DNA from 4 places in the Bacillus sp. JJ722 genome. Region 2 is predicted to be linked to each of the others. Evidence: riboswitches for the same ligand, from Rfam matches in the RefSeq annotation. Region 2 holds a riboswitch; each other region holds the start of a gene.
What was found. A riboswitch is a leader RNA that binds a small molecule or an ion and turns the genes downstream of it on or off. The one in region 2 is predicted to bind cobalamin.
Positions count from the first base shown of each region.

Region 1: linked by a shared signal. The riboswitch ahead of V7014_RS05855 (cob(I)yrinic acid a,c-diamide adenosyltransferase) and the one ahead of V7014_RS20000 (Ig-like domain-containing protein) in region 2 are both predicted to bind cobalamin.
Region 3: linked by a shared signal. The riboswitch ahead of V7014_RS19280 (ribonucleoside-diphosphate reductase subunit alpha) and the one ahead of V7014_RS20000 (Ig-like domain-containing protein) in region 2 are both predicted to bind cobalamin.
Region 4: linked by a shared signal. The riboswitch ahead of metE (5-methyltetrahydropteroyltriglutamate--homocysteine S-methyltransferase) and the one ahead of V7014_RS20000 (Ig-like domain-containing protein) in region 2 are both predicted to bind cobalamin.

Region 1 is NZ_JBALMO010000037.1:33,135-37,630, forward strand. Features, by position in the region: gene V7014_RS05840 (ABC transporter ATP-binding protein) at 1-194, opposite strand, end outside; gene V7014_RS05845 (FecCD family ABC transporter permease) at 215-1,258, opposite strand; gene V7014_RS05850 (ABC transporter substrate-binding protein) at 1,245-2,225, opposite strand; gene V7014_RS05855 (cob(I)yrinic acid a,c-diamide adenosyltransferase) at 2,301-2,849, opposite strand; cobalamin riboswitch at 3,027-3,201, opposite strand; gene V7014_RS05860 (aminopeptidase) at 3,283-4,496, opposite strand, start outside.
Region 2 is NZ_JBALMO010000185.1:276-4,771, reverse strand. Features, by position in the region: gene V7014_RS20000 (Ig-like domain-containing protein) at 1-3,047, opposite strand, end outside; cobalamin riboswitch at 3,218-3,421, opposite strand; gene V7014_RS19995 (alpha/beta fold hydrolase) at 3,726-4,496, shown strand, end outside.
Region 3 is NZ_JBALMO010000170.1:10,436-14,931, reverse strand. Features, by position in the region: gene V7014_RS19280 (ribonucleoside-diphosphate reductase subunit alpha) at 1-2,171, opposite strand, end outside; cobalamin riboswitch at 2,327-2,528, opposite strand; gene V7014_RS19275 (helix-turn-helix domain-containing protein) at 2,810-3,352, shown strand; gene V7014_RS19270 (ABC transporter ATP-binding protein) at 3,395-4,496, shown strand, end outside; gene V7014_RS19265 (ABC transporter permease) at 4,491-4,496, shown strand, end outside.
Region 4 is NZ_JBALMO010000049.1:1,652-6,147, forward strand. Features, by position in the region: gene V7014_RS08045 (AAA family ATPase) at 1-82, opposite strand, end outside; gene V7014_RS08050 (TetR/AcrR family transcriptional regulator) at 231-821, shown strand; gene V7014_RS08055 (MFS transporter) at 951-2,168, shown strand; cobalamin riboswitch at 2,343-2,533, shown strand; gene metE (5-methyltetrahydropteroyltriglutamate--homocysteine S-methyltransferase) at 2,663-4,496, shown strand, end outside.

The sequences.
Region 1 (4,496 bases), on a different contig from region 2:
TCGCGACCATCTATCGTAATGTCACCGCTATGCAAAGATAATGCTCCCATAATCAATCGAATAATAGTTGTTTTTCCACTACCGTTTGGACCTAATAACGCAAAAAAACGACCTTTGTCTACAGCAAAAGAAATATTTTGAACGATTGCAGTTGAAGCATTATATCCGCCTGTGACATTTTTTACTGTAATCATGCTTTTAGCCTCCAACTTGGTTAAGCATTTCTTTTCTTAAACCTTTGCTTAATAAGTAAAATGGTAAATATCGGCGTTCCGATCAGTGCTGTTACAACACCAATTGGCAACTCTGATGGAGCGATAATTGTTCTCGCTATTAAATCAGCTAACACTAGATAAGCCCCTCCAATTAAAAGAGAGAATGGCAACACATAGCGATGATTAGCTCCAGTTAATAAACGAACTAAATGAGGTATAACGAGTCCAACAAACCCAATTGCACCGGACACCGCAACTGCTGCCCCAGTTAAAATCGAAGCACCAATTAAGATTAGTTTCTTCTTGCTCTTCACATCCATACCAGAGAATTGTGCAGATTGTTCACCTAATGCCATATTGTTAAGCTCACGATAATGAATAAGAATAATCGCTGCACCTACTATGAAAAACGGCAAAATTAGTTGCACATGCCCCCAGCCTCTCATAGCGACACTTCCCATCGTCCAATAAAGAATGTTGCTTATGTCTTCTCTAGGTGTTAGAGCAATTAACAACGAAACAATTGCACTCATGAAAGAAGACAAAATAATACCAGCGAGTATAATCGTTTCATTCGAGAGCTTTCCTGATGCAAAGTTGGTTATGATTAAGACGATAATAAGCGTTCCTAGACCAAACAATATAGCAACTATTGGTTGTGTATACCCAGCAATGAATGTAGCCGGAATTTGAAAGAACATTACTAAAACCGCTCCAAGTGTTGCACCTGAAGATACACCAATCGTATATGGATCAGCAAGTGTATTTCGTAACAAACCTTGAAACGCCGCCCCAGCAAGTGATAAAGATGCCCCTACTAGAAAGGCTAAAACCACTCTTGAAAAACGAATTTCCCAAATAATTAATTCAGTCGTTTTCTCACCATCATAAAAAGACATTCCAAGTAACTTACCTGCAATGATTTTTAAAATGTCAGGGACGGTTATAGAAACCGCCCCAACAAACACACCCGCTATCATTGATACTACAACAAATAGAAGGGTAAATATTGTTAACCAAACAATTTTTTTATTTATAAACATCTGGGTAAATAGTTTTCGCAAGTTCTTCAACTCCGTCTACTAAGCGTGGACCTGGTCTTGTTGTAGCATCGCTGTTCACATCAAATACTTGTTTGTTCTTCACTGCATTTACTTCTGCCCAACCTTTTCGATTTAGCACTTGTTCAGCAGGATTTTTAGCAGAGTCTCCGTACGTTGTAATAATAACATCTGGATTTAACTTAATCGCTTCCTCTTCACTCATTTTAACCCAGCCATCTTGAGCGGCTGCTACGTTTTCAGCACCAATCATTTCAAGCATTTCATTCATGAATGTATTTTTTCCTGTTGTAAAAATGTCAGGTTGTGGCGAAACTTCTACCCATACTTTTTTCTTTTCTTTAACATTCTTAGATTGTTCTTTAATGGCTGCTACTTTTTCTTCCATATCAGCAATGATTTTATCTGCTTCTTTTTCTTTTCCTGTTGCTTTTCCGATTAAACGCATAACATCATACGCTTCCTCAAAAGATGCTTGAGTTCCTTCAGGTACAATAACGGTAATGCCCGCATCTTCTAATTGCTTAACTGCATTTGCATGGTTTTGCAAATGATATTCTTGCAAGAATGCTACGTCAGGTTTAAGAGCCAAGATTTTCTCTAAATTAAGATCTTGAGCACCTACTTTTTCTTTCTTCGTAGCTGCTTCTGGATAATTATCGAAATCTGACACACCAACAATTTCTTCATCTAAACCTAATGCAAAAAGAATCTCTGTAAAGCTTGGTAACAATGAAACAATAGTTTCAGGTTTCTTTTCTATTGTAATATCTTTTCCTGTACTATCTTTAATCGTTACTGGAAATGCTTCTTGCTTCGCATCACCTTGTTCTGTTTTTGTTTCTTCTTTCTCAGGCTCCTCAGATGTGCCACATCCTGTTAATACGCTAAACGTCAATAAGAATAATAGCGCTAGCAAACTAAGACTTTTCGTAAATCGATTAACCATTTTTCTGCCTCCATCATTTCTGCTATTTTTATTAAGTAAAAACTATTGAATGATTCAAGTAGTTACACTTACTAATTAATATTCAATGCCATAGATTGCATCTACCCCATCTTGGTAGTAATGCTTCTCTTCCTCAATAATCGATACTAAATCAGCAATCTCTTTTATTTCTGGTTTTGCATCTCTACCAGTAATGACAACATGAGTATTTACTGGTTTGTTCTTTAATGTCTCTATTACATCAGCCAAAGGTAGCACATCATCGATTGGGAAAGAATCAATACTTAACGCATTGTTCAGCTCATCGAAAATCACCACATCATATTCGCCGCTTGTTAGCTTTTCTTTAGCCGTTACCCAAGCTTTTTTTAAAGCAGTACGATGTTCATCAGGCGTTTTCAACCAAGTAAAACCAATCCCTAATTGAGCTACTTCAGCACCTAATTTTTCTAATGAAATTTGTTCACCATATGTACGTTCTGGAGATTTGATAAATTGCAAAATAACAACTTTCATATCTCTTCCTAACGCTCGCGCTGCTAATCCAAACGCGGCAGTAGTCTTCCCTTTACCATTTCCCGTGTAAACCAAAATCTTCCCTGATGTTTGCTCTTGTTTTTCCATTTCTACATCCTCCCTATTCCATCCAGTAAGCATAAAAAAACCTTGACCATAAAGGCCAAGGTATCACTGAATAGTATGACAAGTCTTGACCTACATTCCCCTCCGAAATATAAGCGTGGAATGTTTTTCTAGAAAAGTAACCAAGAAATCATCATACACTTCTCTCTTATAGAAAAACACAATCACTCTTAAAAAGCAGGTTTCCTGACTTCGCACCATCAGTCATGTAAGCCTTCCCAAAATAAATTCAGTGGCTTACACAATAAATTAGTGATTACAGTAGCGGGGGCTGTACTGGACTTTCACCAGTTTCCCTATTATCCTAAAAGGCACTCTTTAAGAAATATGTAATTATTTGTTCTCAATTCTTCCTCATTTTACTGTACAAGAAGCAAAATGTCATGCAATTGACGTTAAACGAAATGAAATAATGTTAAAATGCCCAATTTCCTTTACGGAAAATCGGCTCTGCTACGCCTTCATCTGTTATTCCATCAATGTCCATTTGATCTGAACCAATCATGAAATCAACATGTGTTATACTATCATTCGCACCATTTTCATTTAATTCTTCACGCGTCATTGTTTTTCCGCCTTCTAAATTAAAGGCATACGCGCTTCCAATCGCTAAATGATTAGATGCATTTTCATCAAATAGAGTATTATAATATAAAATATTTGATTCAGAGATTGGCGAACGATGTGGCACCAACGCTACTTCTCCCAAATAATGTGATCCTTCATCCGTTTCAACTAAATTTTTCAAAATTTCTTCGCCCACTTCAGCTTTCGCATCAATAATGCGACCATTTTCGAAAGTAATTGTGAATTTATCAATAATATTTCCACCATAGCTTAATGGCTTCGTACTAGAAACTACTCCATCTACCCCTGTTTTTAAAGGCATTGAGAATACTTCTTCTGTAGGCATATTCGCCATAAAGTCAATACCTGCTTCACTCACACTACTTGCCCCACACCAAATATGCTTCTCTGGAAGTTCAACCGTCAAATCTGTTCCTGGTGCTTTATAATGAAGCTTCTTGTAATGCTTTTGATTTAAGTAATCAACTTTTGTGTGAAGGTTATCATTATGTTGTTGCCATGCTACAACAGGATCTTCTTGATCAATGCGAGTCGCTTTAAAGATTGCATCCCATAACATAGCCACTCTTTCTGATTCTGGTGCATCAGGAAATACCATATTAGCCCAAGCTTGTGAAGGTACGGCTACAATGCTCCATGCAGTCTTATCACTCTGTACAATAGAACGAAATTTACTTAATGCTTGACCTGTAGCTTTTTGATTATTGGCAATACGATTCGGGTCAATTCCTTTAAGTAAGTCTGGTGACGATGAAATAACAGATAAATAAGCTGCACCTTGTTCAGCTAATTCGTTTTGCTCATTTGCACGATGCTTTGGAAATGTTTTAAACACTTCATCGTCAGCATTCTCATATTTCAACCGATTAATTGTATCATCGCTAAAGTTAACAATTACATTATACGCACCTGCTTCGTACGCTTTCTTGGTAATTAAGCGAACAAGCTCTGCACCCTCTAGCATAGTGTTAATAACTAACGTTTGACCTTTTTGAATATTAACACCTACTTTAACAGCAAGTTCAGCGTATTTCTCTAAAT
Region 2 (4,496 bases):
TCAATCTTTAAAGTTAGTGGTGCTTCCGTTGCCTCAACTACCGAAGTAGTTTCACTTGCCTTCTTACCAGCTAATTCGGCAACAATGGATACTTGAGCTCCTTCTTCTAACTTTTCAGAAAGAGTAATCTTGAATGAACCATCTTCAGCTGCTTTTGTCGTACCAATTTCTTTCTTATTGATTAATGCAGTAACTTTAGCATTGGCTTCAGTGTTACCAGTAATCATTGTACTTTCAACTGTTATCTTATCAACGGTTGGTACTTTTACAGGTTGTTCTGGTTGAGGTGTTTCTACTTTTACATCAGACATATCATAAATCTTATTCTTCTTATTTAAGAATCGATCATAAGCAACTAACGCATATGAAGCTTGCTCTGTTGCCATGGAATTACTTTTTCCATCCAATGTATGTTTAAAGGCACCATCTTCACGAATGTAAAAAGTAAACAAATTGGATAATATCCAATTTCCCCCTTTAATAAAGCGTGTATCTGTTCTTGGATCGATACCTAGACTTGTTAATGCCACTAACACTTGGGACGCACTTTCGACATTTACTGTTCCCCAGCTTTCATAGCCACCTTGTGCATTTTGAGCAGTTGATAAAAAATCCAACGCTTTATCAATTTCAGCTTTTACTTGTGGTTGTTCGTTATAACTTGACAACGCTTGCAGTGCCATTGCCGTTACATCAACATCTGCTGCTGCATTTTTATCTGGACTTAATGAAAATCCACCTTTATTTTTGGCTAATCCAACAATATAATCAATTAATTTTTGTTTGTATTCTGTAGTATGCTCAGTTGGTTTAATACCTGTTGTTGCATCCAATGCTAGTAAAGCAAAGATTGGACCATTGATTCCTTGCCTTTTTACTTTTTCAAAATCATATAGTTTTTCTACTAAACTATATCCACCTACATTTGTTGGATCTTTTCCCAATGCAGTAAGAGCTAGAATTGTACGTGAGTATTCAGTATAGTTACCTGATAAAACACCTTTATTCTTCACGACAGTCTCTGTCACACTTTGATAATACTTATCTAGATATGTCTGATGATCAAGTCCCTTTGAGCTTCTAGCTAAACTTAATGCATTCCACTCTTTTCCAAAAACTGGTTTATGATTTTTTAAAATCCATTCATGATTTTTGTTGATTGTTTCAGTAATAGATGGAATCTCTATAAGATTTGTTTCTGGTTTCGATACAACATCTGTCATATCGTATAACTTGTTCTTGCCATTTAAAAAACGGTCATAAGCAGCTAGTGCATACGATACTTGTTCTGTTGCCATAGAATTACTCGTACCATTTAAAGTATGCTTAAACGCTCCATCTTTACTGTCATAAAAAGTCATAATATTCGATAGAAGCCAATTCCCATTACCTTTAATAAATCGCGGGTCAGTTTTTGGATCTATTCCAATGCTAGTTAATGCAACCAGTACTTGAGCGGCACTTTCAACATTCGGTGTTCCCCAACTTACATAACCACCATTTTCTTGCTGAATATTACTTAAAAATGTGACCGCTTTATTGATCGCTTCTTCCACATTTTGTTTTTCTTTATAAGATGATAGCGCTTGAATGGCCATACTAGTAATATCAGCATCGCCTTTCGCCCCAAACAAAGCAAATCCACCATCAGCTAATTGTTTCTCTAAAATAAATTTAACTAGTTTATCCCTAGTCACAGTGACAGTTTCACTCTCTGCCGGTATTTCATATTTCTTTGAATCTAAGGCTATTAATGCAAATATACCTCCGTTAATTCCTTGTTTTATAACATTGCCATAGTTATAAAGCTTTTCTAACAGATTGTATCCTCCTACATTAGTAGGATCTTTTCCAATAGCTGTTAATGCTAATATCGCACGTGAATACTCTGTGTAGTTATTTTTGGTTAAAATACCTTGTTTATTCTTTACATATTCTTCAACATTTTTGTAGTACGTATCATAGTACGACTGAGGCACATTATTAGAACCTCTTGCTAAACTCAAAATATACCATTCTTTAAAAAAAACAGGATTTGGAGAATCTGTTTGCATATATTTATGAGTATTTATCAGTGCTTCACTCATTGTCGGATTCTTGATTTCTATCGCTTCAACAGGTTCAGGATTTGGCTTTTCCAAATCAGGTACTTCTGGTTTTGGCGTTTCGAGTACTTTGACGGCTTCCACTTCAATCTCAATTGGTATTGGACGAATTAAGTTGTAGTAAGTTTCTTCATCTCTCTTTTCAGCCGAAATACTATACTTGCCTGCTTCTTTAAATGGGACCGTAACTTGCCCGTTACGATCTGTCATATATGTGGATTCTTTACCATTAATCGTAATGTTGACATCTTCAATTGGGGTAGATGGACTGTCCCCTTCCCAACTTGTTTTGAACCCAGTAACATTAAATGTTATTTGTTCGCCAGCCTTAATTTTTGATTGAGAAGCTGTAATACTACCAAATTCATACTCCATATAATTACCAACAAAATATAATTCTACTCGATCATTCGCTTTAATGACTTGTTCGCCCACACCTAATCCTACCTGCTCGCCATTAACTCGATACATCCAACCAGACATAGGACCTTTATCAAATTCACCTAAACTTTCAATGGAAGCTATATAATTGCCATCATGTTTAACGTAGATACCCGATTCTTTTGTTACGTCAATTCCCTTTGCTTGAAGAGCTTGAATAATAGCATGTATGGCTAATGGTTCATTATGATTTTTATACCAATTTCCAACAGTGTTATCACCGACAACATGTGTCAAATCAAAAGGCTTTACTTGAATCTGTTGATTAGGAACAATCGTGTGATCCCAACTTTCGATTCGTATATCTATTGGAATGGTTCCTACCTCGGTTACATCCTGGTTAAGAACATTACTCTCTTTTTCATTCACTATTGTTTCATTTTCTATATTTGTTGCAGCCGGCACATTTTCAGCATGCCCTACCAGCATGTTTAAAGGTAATCCTGAAAAAAACGTAAACAGTACTAGCATAATAACTAGTAAACCTTTAAGCTTTTTCACGAAAACACCTCTCTTCTATAAAAATTATTAAAACCCAAACATGAAAAAAGCCCTCTTTACATAGTAAAGAGAGCAAATAATTTAAAAAGACATACTAAATTAACATAAATACGTGCCAAAAAAACGCACAAATAAACGTCTTTGTCCCCTTATCCTCTCCCCCCGAAGAATTTGGAAAGTGCATAAAAGCAGGTCTCCTGGCTTTGTGTTTCACTTTACTCATGTCCCCTTCCCGGTTTATCAAAACATTTGATGACCAGTGGTATAATGACAATTTCATCCACACTTACAGTAGCGGGTCTGCATCGGAATCTCACCGATTTCCCTATTATCCTATTCGTAATTCAATAGGCACTTTTATACAATTTATATTCAATTATTGCAAAGTTTAACATACTTCGACAATATTGTAAATATTCCGAAAAGCCATTAGTACTTTTGATATATTAGATTTCATTTGTCTTTTAAAACTATCGCATCCTTAATTAAAGTCTAAAGACGAATATCAAGCTTTATTTTTCATCATACTTATGTATTGATTTTTTTCTTTCTCATATTCTTAAATAACTTTGCTGCATATTTTAGATTATAATATTAGTAAAATATGGATTTTTAATGTGAGATATTAAGAAAATAGACGTTATATTTTAGATAAAATATTTTTAGGAGTTGGTTAGGTTGATAACCGAAAAGAGAATTGATCTGGGAAATAGCTTAAAACTTAATGTTAGTTATTCTATAGAAAATGAAAATAAACCAGCTATTCTACTCATTCATTTCAGCGGTGGAACACTACAAATGTGGAACGGTGTTATACCTTTGCTTCAAAAGCAATATCGAATCATTGCACCTGATTTACGAGGGCATGGGAAATCGGATCGACCATTGACTGGTTATCATATTGATGATTTTGCTAATGACATGTATCGATTATTACATAAGCTCGGAATTGATAAATGCCACATAGTTGGGAGTTCTCTAGGCGCAGAAGTTGGGCTTAGCATTGCCGCAACACATCCAGAGATGGTCTTATCATTAGTCTGTGAAGGTGCAATTTATAACGAGTTTGGAGAATATGGATTATTTAATGGGAGTGAAGTAGTTATCAAAGAAGAGAAGGGAAAACTTCGCCACCAACTGAAAGAACGAAAGCTTACTAGATATCCAACTAAAGCTGATTTTATTAAGGACTTTAAGGTACCATTAATCAAACAGGGACTTTGGAATGAACATTTCAAGATTTTCCTTGAAAGCTGTGCTGAGGAATTAACCGATGGGAGTTTTGAGCATTTCTATAAAAACCACGGAAGAAATGAATATATACAGAAATATTGGGATATCTCCTTCGAGGAATATTATAAACGAGTCAGATGCCCTGTTCTTATACTTCCTAGTGAAGATGAGTGGATAAACTCAAAAATTAGGCGTAGTCTACATTATTTTGTCAGT
Region 3 (4,496 bases), on a different contig from region 2:
TCCCAGGCTTCTAGGTGATAATTTAATAGCTCAATTGCTTTAATTGTGTTACGAATATATAAGTTAAATGAAATTGCTTGGTCGACGTGCTTTTGTCGTTTTGCATTTTGTTTGATGCTCCAGGATTGATTAATTGTATTCGCGGATTTATAGAACCATGTCGTTGTCGCATTTAAATCAGGCGCTGTTACAGGAATACGATAATCTTTCTTTTCTTCTGAGTATTGTTTCTTGTAGATTGGGTCAATACTAGGTGTGCTTCCGGCGATGAGAGCTGTAGAAGCATTAGGTGCAACGGCTAATAAATAGCCGTTTCTTAGGCCGTTCTTAGCTACTTCTGCTTGTAGCAATTTCCAATCAAGCTCAGAGTCATTATTGTTATACCCTCTTTTCGTGAAATAAGCACCTGTTTCCCATTCAGAACCAGTAAACCCCGGGTAGTGTCCTTTTTCTTTCGCAAGCATCATACTCTCACGAATAGTATAGAAAGCAATTTGTTCATATAATGCATCTGCATAGGTGACTGCTTCATCGCTTTCCCATTTGATTTGTTTTAAAGCGAGTAAGTGATGCCATCCAAACGTACCCATTCCCACTGATCTGTATTTTTGATTTGTTAAAGCTCCTTGAAGAACAGGAATTGTATTTAAATCGATGACGTTATCTAGCATACGTAGTTGAATAGCGATAAGTCTTTCTAGTGCATCATCAGTTACTGCTTTCGCAAGATTAATGGAAGATAAATTACATACAACGAAATCGCCAGGAATTTTCTCCGTTACAATATGTCCGTCTTTCACATATTCTTCAATTCGAAGGGTTGCACTTTGATTTTGTGTTATTTCCGTACATAAATTACTGCAGTATATCATTCCTATATGAGAGTTAGGGTTCTTGCGATTAACCTCATCTCGGTAAAACATAAATGGTGTGCCTGTTTCTAATTGACTTCTCATAATGCTCTTCATAATATCAATAGCCGCCACTTTTTCTTTTGAGAGGGTAGGGTGGTTGATGCATTCTTCATATTTAATGCGGAATGAACCACTCCCTTTTTCTTCATCATAAAAATCTTCTAATGAGTAGCCCATTACTTTGCGCACTTCATGTGGATCGAATAAATACCAATCTCCTCGTGCATCCACTTGCTCCATGAAAACATCGGGAATACACACACCTGTAAATAAATCGTGTGTACGCATACGCTCATCACCGTTGTTCAATTTGACATCTAAAAAGGCAAAGATATCTTTGTGCCATACATCTAGATAAGCACTAATTGCCCCTTGCCGTTGTCCGAGTTGATCTACACTCACTGCTGTATTATTTAGTTGCTTCATCCAAGGGATAACTCCTGAAGAAGCTCCTTTAAATCCTTTAATATCGCTTCCGTGACAACGGATTTTGCCTAAATACACACCAATGCCTCCTCCGTTTTTTGAAAGGGTAGCAATATCTGTGTTGCTGTCATAGATTGATTCTAGGCTATCGTCCACTGTTTCAATGAAGCAGCTAGATAGTTGTCCCCATGTTTTTCCAGCATTTGATAGCGTTGGAGTAGCCGTCGTCATATAAAGACTGCTCATTGCCCAATAGGCTTCTTGAATATAGTGCAAACGTTTTTCTTGAGGCTCATCCTTCATTAAGGTCATAGCAATGATGATAAAACGTTCTTGTGGCAGTTCGAATACTAGTCCTTGATGACTTCTTGCCAAATAGCGATCAGCTAGCATTTTAATACCAATGTAAGTGAATAAATAATCGCGATCAGGGATGATATAAAAACTGATTTCTTCAATTTCTTGTGGCGTATAGCTCTCTAATAAACTTTTATGATAAATATTCTTTTCTGTTAAAAGCTTGAGTAGCTCAAAGAGAGAGCCGTATCGTTGCTTTGCATCGTAATTTCGATTGATGCTAGCTTCTTTGTAGAGTGTTTGTATATACAAACGTGAAGCCGCATTGCTCCATTCAGGTTCTTCTGTTGAAACATAAGAAAGAGCTTCTAGAATAATTTGTTGATAGATTGTTGGCTCATCATTGTAATGCTTTACTAATGGTTCTAGCTTCTCTTCAAGAAGGTGAATAGGAAGCTTAGGAAATGCTGTACGTAATTGTCGTAGTTCATTGTAAATATTTTCGTATGTTTCGTTTTTTTCTAATTCAATCATTTCATCTGTTCTCCTTTTTCATTCAATTATTAATACTTAGAATAAGAGCATAAAAAAATCCGCTACCTATAGGAGCGGATTTAAAACGACATACAAATATATAAGGAGAATTCCTTTATAAAAAGTCGTTTCAACTCTCAATCCCCGAAGAAAGAAACAATTAGTTAAAGGTGGCAGGTCTCCTGGCTATGCTTCATCCTACACGAATGCCTTCCCATATATGAAGATCAACAATCATCTTCTCTATATAGTGGTTTCATTCTATCGTCAGCAATTACAGTTGCGGGAACAGCTCCGGATTCTCACCGAATTCCCTATTAAGTCCTAAAATAGGACACCACTTTTAAACACAATATATAGTTTTGTTTTGTTTGGTAAATACTAAATGTTGTGTTTAATACTACCATATCTATTAGCTTTTAACAAACATAATACATCTGCATTTTATCAAAAAAATATTTAAATAATAAGGATCATTATTACCAAAAAATATATTAAACAAATTGAGATTTTTCTATTGCAGTTTTTGATAAATCTTGTATAATATCTAGTGGTAAAAGTAAACTTAAAGTAATGTAATAGTAAACAATAGTTACTGGAAGTTTACTAACTTTAAACACGATTGAGGTTATACAATCATGCAAATCGGTAGGAAAATAAAAAATTTACGACTGAAAAAAGGTCTTACGCAGGAAGAATTAGGTGAGCGTACAGATTTAAGTAAAGGTTATATTTCCCAGTTGGAACGAGATTTAAGTTCACCGTCCATAGAGACATTTTTCAATATTATTGAAGTATTAGGTTGTTCACCAAAGGAGTTCTTTAATGAAGAAGATCATATTCAAAAGGTGGTCTATGGTGAAGAAGATCAAACATGCTTTGAAGATGAAGAGAGAGGATATCATATTCAATGGCTTGTGCCAGAGTCTAATGAGAAAGAAATGGAGCCGATTATTCTCACTTTTGAAGAAAAAGGTGAATTTAAAGTATTTGAGCCATCCCTTTCTGAAACGTTTGGCTACGTCTTAGAAGGTAAGATAAAAGTAAACTTAGGAAAAAGAGAATACTATGCTAAAGCAGGAGAGGCGATTTACTTTGGAGCTTCAGATGAGCATCAAATTGTAAATGAATATACTGGGAAATCGCAATTGATACTTGTAGCAACAGATTCTTATTTATAGAAAAACCTACATTAATGGGGAATAATGATAAAGGAGACAGACATGACAGAACAAACTATTATTCGCTTTGAGGGCGTAACAAAGCAATTTGATGATGACCCACCTGTATTGAACAATGTTAGTTTTGAAATTGAAAGAGGGAAGTTTTATACGCTACTTGGACCTTCGGGCTGTGGAAAGACAACCATTCTGCGATTAATTGCTGGATTTATGAGCCCGTCTGAGGGAGATATTTATATTAATGGTAAACTGGTGAACAATATTCCTGCGAATAAACGCCAAGTAAATACAGTATTCCAAGATTATGCACTGTTTCCACATTTAAATGTTTATGAAAATGTTGCATTTGGCTTACGAATTAAGAAAATGAATAATAGCGCGATCGACCAAAAGGTAAAAGAAGCACTTCGCTTCGTAAACCTTGCTGGTTATGAGAATCGAGAAATCAGTGAGATGTCAGGTGGTCAACGACAACGTGTGGCAATTGCTAGAGCGATTGTTAATGAACCAGAAGTAATTTTACTAGATGAACCACTATCTGCACTAGATTTGAAGCTGCGTACGGAAATGCAATATGAGCTTCGAGAATTACAACGTAGATTAGGGATTACGTTTATCTTCGTTACCCACGACCAAGAAGAAGCGTTAGCGATGAGTGATGAAATCTTCGTTCTAAATAGTGGTAATATTGAACAAAGTGGTACACCATTAGATATTTATGATGAGCCAATTAACCGCTTTGTTGCTGACTTTATTGGTGAATCGAATATCGTTGAAGGGCGAATGATTGAAGATTATTTAGTTGAATTTACTGGCAAGCGCTTTGAATGCGTGGATGGAGGATTAAGTCCAAATAAAGCGATTGAAATCGTAATCCGACCAGAAGATTTAGAAATTACGACACCTGAAAAAGGAAAAATTCAAGTGAAAGTAGATACACAATTATTCCGTGGCGTTCACTATGAAATTTCTTGTTATGACAGCGATGGTAATGAGTGGCTTGTCCATTCAACGAAGAAGGCTACAGTAGGTGAAGAAATCGGCTTATTTTTCGAGCCAGAAGCAATTCATGTAATGGCTCCAGGTGAAACAGAAGAAGAGTTTGATGCACGTATCGAGGCATACGAAGAGGCAGACCATGAAG
Region 4 (4,496 bases), on a different contig from region 2:
ATGGATACTTGGAAGTAGAAGGTATTAGGTTTCTCTTTAATTTTACACTTCTAATAAATTGATTAAAGTCAGTCAGTTCCATGAATTATTGAAATCTCCTCATCATTTTATTCGTCAATAGGCTCTTACATTTCTTTTTATATTACCTTATTTCTCTCTTGACAGTCATTGTAATTATATATATCTTATTAGTAGACCAACCGTTCAGTTTAGAAGTTATGGAGGCTAATATGGGAAAACAAAATGAAGGATCGTCTACAAAACTTAAAATTGCCAAAATAGCTGAAGAATTATTTTCTCAAAAAGGCTATGCAGCGACTTCGATGGAAGATATTACAATCGCATCAGGAAGTAGTAAAGGCAGCATTTATTACCACTTTAAGAGTAAAGAAAAACTCTTTATGTTTATTATAGAAACAACTGCAAATGAATGGAAAGAAGAATGGAACAAAATAGAAGTAACTTGCAAAACAAATATCGAGAAGCTATATGCTATTGCCGAGCACTATGTTAAAGATTTTCAAAACCCAATTTTTAAAGCTATGGAAGAATATGGTACGAGTGAAGTTGTAGATGAAGAAGCTACATCTGAATTATTAAATATTATTCGAAATCAATATTATGAATCATATGAAAAAATCATCATGGATGGAATGAAAACTGGTGAATTTATTGACGAAAATCCACGGGAGCTTATGTATATGCTTTTTGCTCTTCATAATGGCTTAGGTGTTGCGTATTATGAAATGGATTTTGATCAATTGAAAGCACTATATCGTAAAAGTATAGATCTTATATTAACTGGAATAGCTAAACGATAATTCTTAAACATAGGTCGGAGAATGTTCTGACCTAAAATTTTCACACATTTTATAAACCGAACGTTCAGGTTGTTTTTTACACTTTTGTAGACCGAACGTTCAGACTACTAATAAAGGAGACATGAGTAAATGAAAGACTTAATAAGAAATCGAATCTTTCTTATCATTTTAAGCTCCGATTTACTAGATCAAATGAGTATATGGATTCGAAATATGGCAATATTATATTTCGTTATCGAAAAAACAAACCAAAATCCTGTTGCTATTTCTGCAATAACCGTCATCGAATTTCTGCCAATGTTTTTATTCTCATTTATAGGAGGAACATTAGCTGACCGTTGGAATCCGAAGAAGACCATTATTAGCGGTGGACTATTAAGTATTGCTTCCATTCTGCTTATTATCACTTCGGTTTCACTTGGGTTTTGGCAAGCTATTTTCTTCGCTACATTCGTGTCAGCTATTGTTTCTCAGTTTTCACAACCTTCTTCTTCAAAAATCTTCAAAAGACATATACCTGAAGAACAAGTTAGCGTAGCACTAGGTTTATCACAAAGTTTGGGTTCCATATTTGTCATAATTGGACCAATAATTGGAACGACCGTTTATACACAATTTGGCATTTTGCCATCACTTTATCTATTAATAATCACCTTTGGTTTATCAACACTTATTACGTTGTTCTTACCGAAAGATGCTTCCTTTGTACCCGATAAGAATTCAACTGTTTTGTTAGAAATTAAAGAAGGTTTTAAGTATGTTTGGAGCAGCAATAATTTACGGAGAATTTGCTACATCTTTTTCTTCATCGGAATAGCGGGTGGTCTTATACAACCACTTGAAGTGTTTCTTGTAACAGATCGATTAGATTTACCGAAAGAAGCCTTACAATGGCTAACTTCCATTGCCGGTTTAGGAATGTTTATAGGAGGGATTATTGCCGCGATTATCGCTGAACGCATCAGTGGAAGAGCTGCTTTTGTATTCACGCTCATATTCATGTCCATCTCAACAATCTTAGAAGTATGGTCAACATGGTTTGTTTTAACAGCATCGCTAACTTTTTTAAGCTCATTCTTTGTAGCTTTTATACAAATCAAACTTAGTACATTGATGATTACGTACGTTGATGAAGCATTTATTAGTCGAACAAATGGTATTATTACACCAATCATGTTAGCTGCGATGCTAATTGGAAATGCTTTTTCAGGTGTAATAATGCAAGGCACTTCACTCTTTATCGTATATTTCATAGCTGCATTATTCACAGCATTAGCAAGCATCCCTTCTTTAGGGCTTTCGTTTTCAAAAAGTACGAAAAGGACCACAGCAGAATTAAGCTCATAGTTAGAAAGCTGACGATAAGTATTAATAAGTTTACTTTTCGTCAGCTTTTCTTTAGTCCATATATTTATAACCTATACTGTTTTTTCAGTAATCTTTGTTCTCTTTTTGTTTTTGTTTGACGCTCAGCAGTAAAAGTGTTATCATTCGGTATGTTTATTTAGAATTATCAAAAAATAAATATTTGTGGGAATAGGTTTCTTAATATGTATTAAGAATTAAAAGGGAAGTTTGGTGTAAATCCAACGCGGTCCCGCCACTGTATTAGAGTAGTTAGCACATGTATATCACTGATCGATATCGATTGGGAAGATTGTGACTAATGATGATCCTTAAGTCAGGAGACCTGCCTAATCCAACAACACTGTTTTTTACCTACGGAAGATAGGGAGGTGTTAGAATGAATAAACCTGTGCATACATATGGGCATTTCTAACTTTTTTCTAGGGGTAAGTTAGAGGTGCCTTTTTATTTTTATGTATTTGAAAAACAGGGAGATGAATATTTTGAAAACAAGTAATTTAGGTTATCCGCGTATTGGAGAAAATAGAGAATGGAAAAAAGCTCTAGAACAATATTGGGCTGGAAAAATTGATGAACAAAGCTTTGAACAATTAACAGAGAATGTATTGTTATCCAATCTTCAAAAACAAATCGAACAAGGAATTGATTTCATTCCAATAAATGACTTTAGCTATTACGACCATATGCTTGACACTGCTACAATGTTTGGTCTTGTACCACATCGCTATGGCCCTATAAGCGGTAACATACCATTATCTCAATATTTTTCAATGGCTAGAGGTAATCATACAGCTGTTGCCTCTGAAATGACAAAGTGGTTCAATACGAATTACCATTATATTATTCCAGAATTAAATAACCCAACATTTCAACTAGTTGAGAATAAGCCATTAAAGGCCTATCGAAAAGCGAAAGAAATGATTGGAGTGAAAGGAAAGCCTGTAATAGTAGGTCCCTATACATTCCTAAAGCTTTCTAAAGGATATGATGAAAACCAAATTCCAAGTATCCTATTACAACTTATTCCCTTATATCAGCAAGTTCTTAAAGAATTACAAGACGAAGGTGTCGAATGGGTACAAATCGATGAACCAATTCTTGTAACATCTATTACAAATAGTGAATGGAAAACCGTTCAATATATATATGAACAATTACATGAAGCTGCTCCTTCTTTAAATAAAATGCTTCAAACATATTTTGATGCAGTAGATGACTATGAATCAATCGTATCATTACCAGTACAAGGAATCGGATTAGATTTCGCTCATGGATTAAATCAAAACATAAAACATATCCAAACATTTGGTTTCCCAGTAAACAAAGTACTAGGTCTAGGCATCATAGATGGACGAAATATTTGGAAGGCTGATTTAAATAAGAAAAAAGACACCATAGATGCTATTTTGAATATAGTTGACACAGATAGAGTATGGATTCAGCCTTCTTGTAGTTTATTACATGTTCCAATTAACATAAAAAACGAATCAAAATTTGAAGAAACATTAAAGAATGCGCTAGCATTTGCAGATGAGAAATTACAAGAAATACAACTATTGAAAACTAGCTATGAAAATAATTCAAACAGTATTACAGAAGCTTTCGAACAAAATAGAAGAGATATAAAGATATTAAATATGGCCCCTGCTCGAAATAGATCAGATGTTCATTCAGCTGTTAAGAACATTACTTGTCAAGATTTCAAACGCAGTGAAAGCTTCGAACAAAGAAAAGTAATTCAACAAAAGTATTGGAAACTACCAGACTACCCAACTACAACAATTGGTAGCTTCCCACAATCAGTGAAAGTTCGTAATGCACGTCGTCAATTCAAAAATGGAGAATGGACTGATACTCAATATAATGAATTCATAGAATCCGAAATTGATAGATGGATTACAATTCAGGAAGAAATCGGATTAGATGTACTCGTACATGGTGAATTTGAACGCAATGACATGGTTGAATACTTTGGAGAAAAACTAACTGGTTTTGCTTTTAGCTCAAATGGTTGGGTACAATCATATGGCTCACGTTGTGTAAAACCTCCTGTTATATTCGGTGACGTAGCATTTAGTGAACCAATGACATTAAGGGAAAGTCTATATGCTAAAAGTTTAACTAATAAGCCCATGAAAGGAATGTTGACAGGTCCGGCTACAATTCTAAATTGGTCGTTTGTTCGTGATGATCTTTCTAGAAAAGAAGTATGTTTTCAAATCGCACTTGCTCTTAAAAAAGAAATTAAAATTCTAGAGAAGAATGATATAAAAATGATTCAAGTTGATGAGCCTGCATTACGTGAGG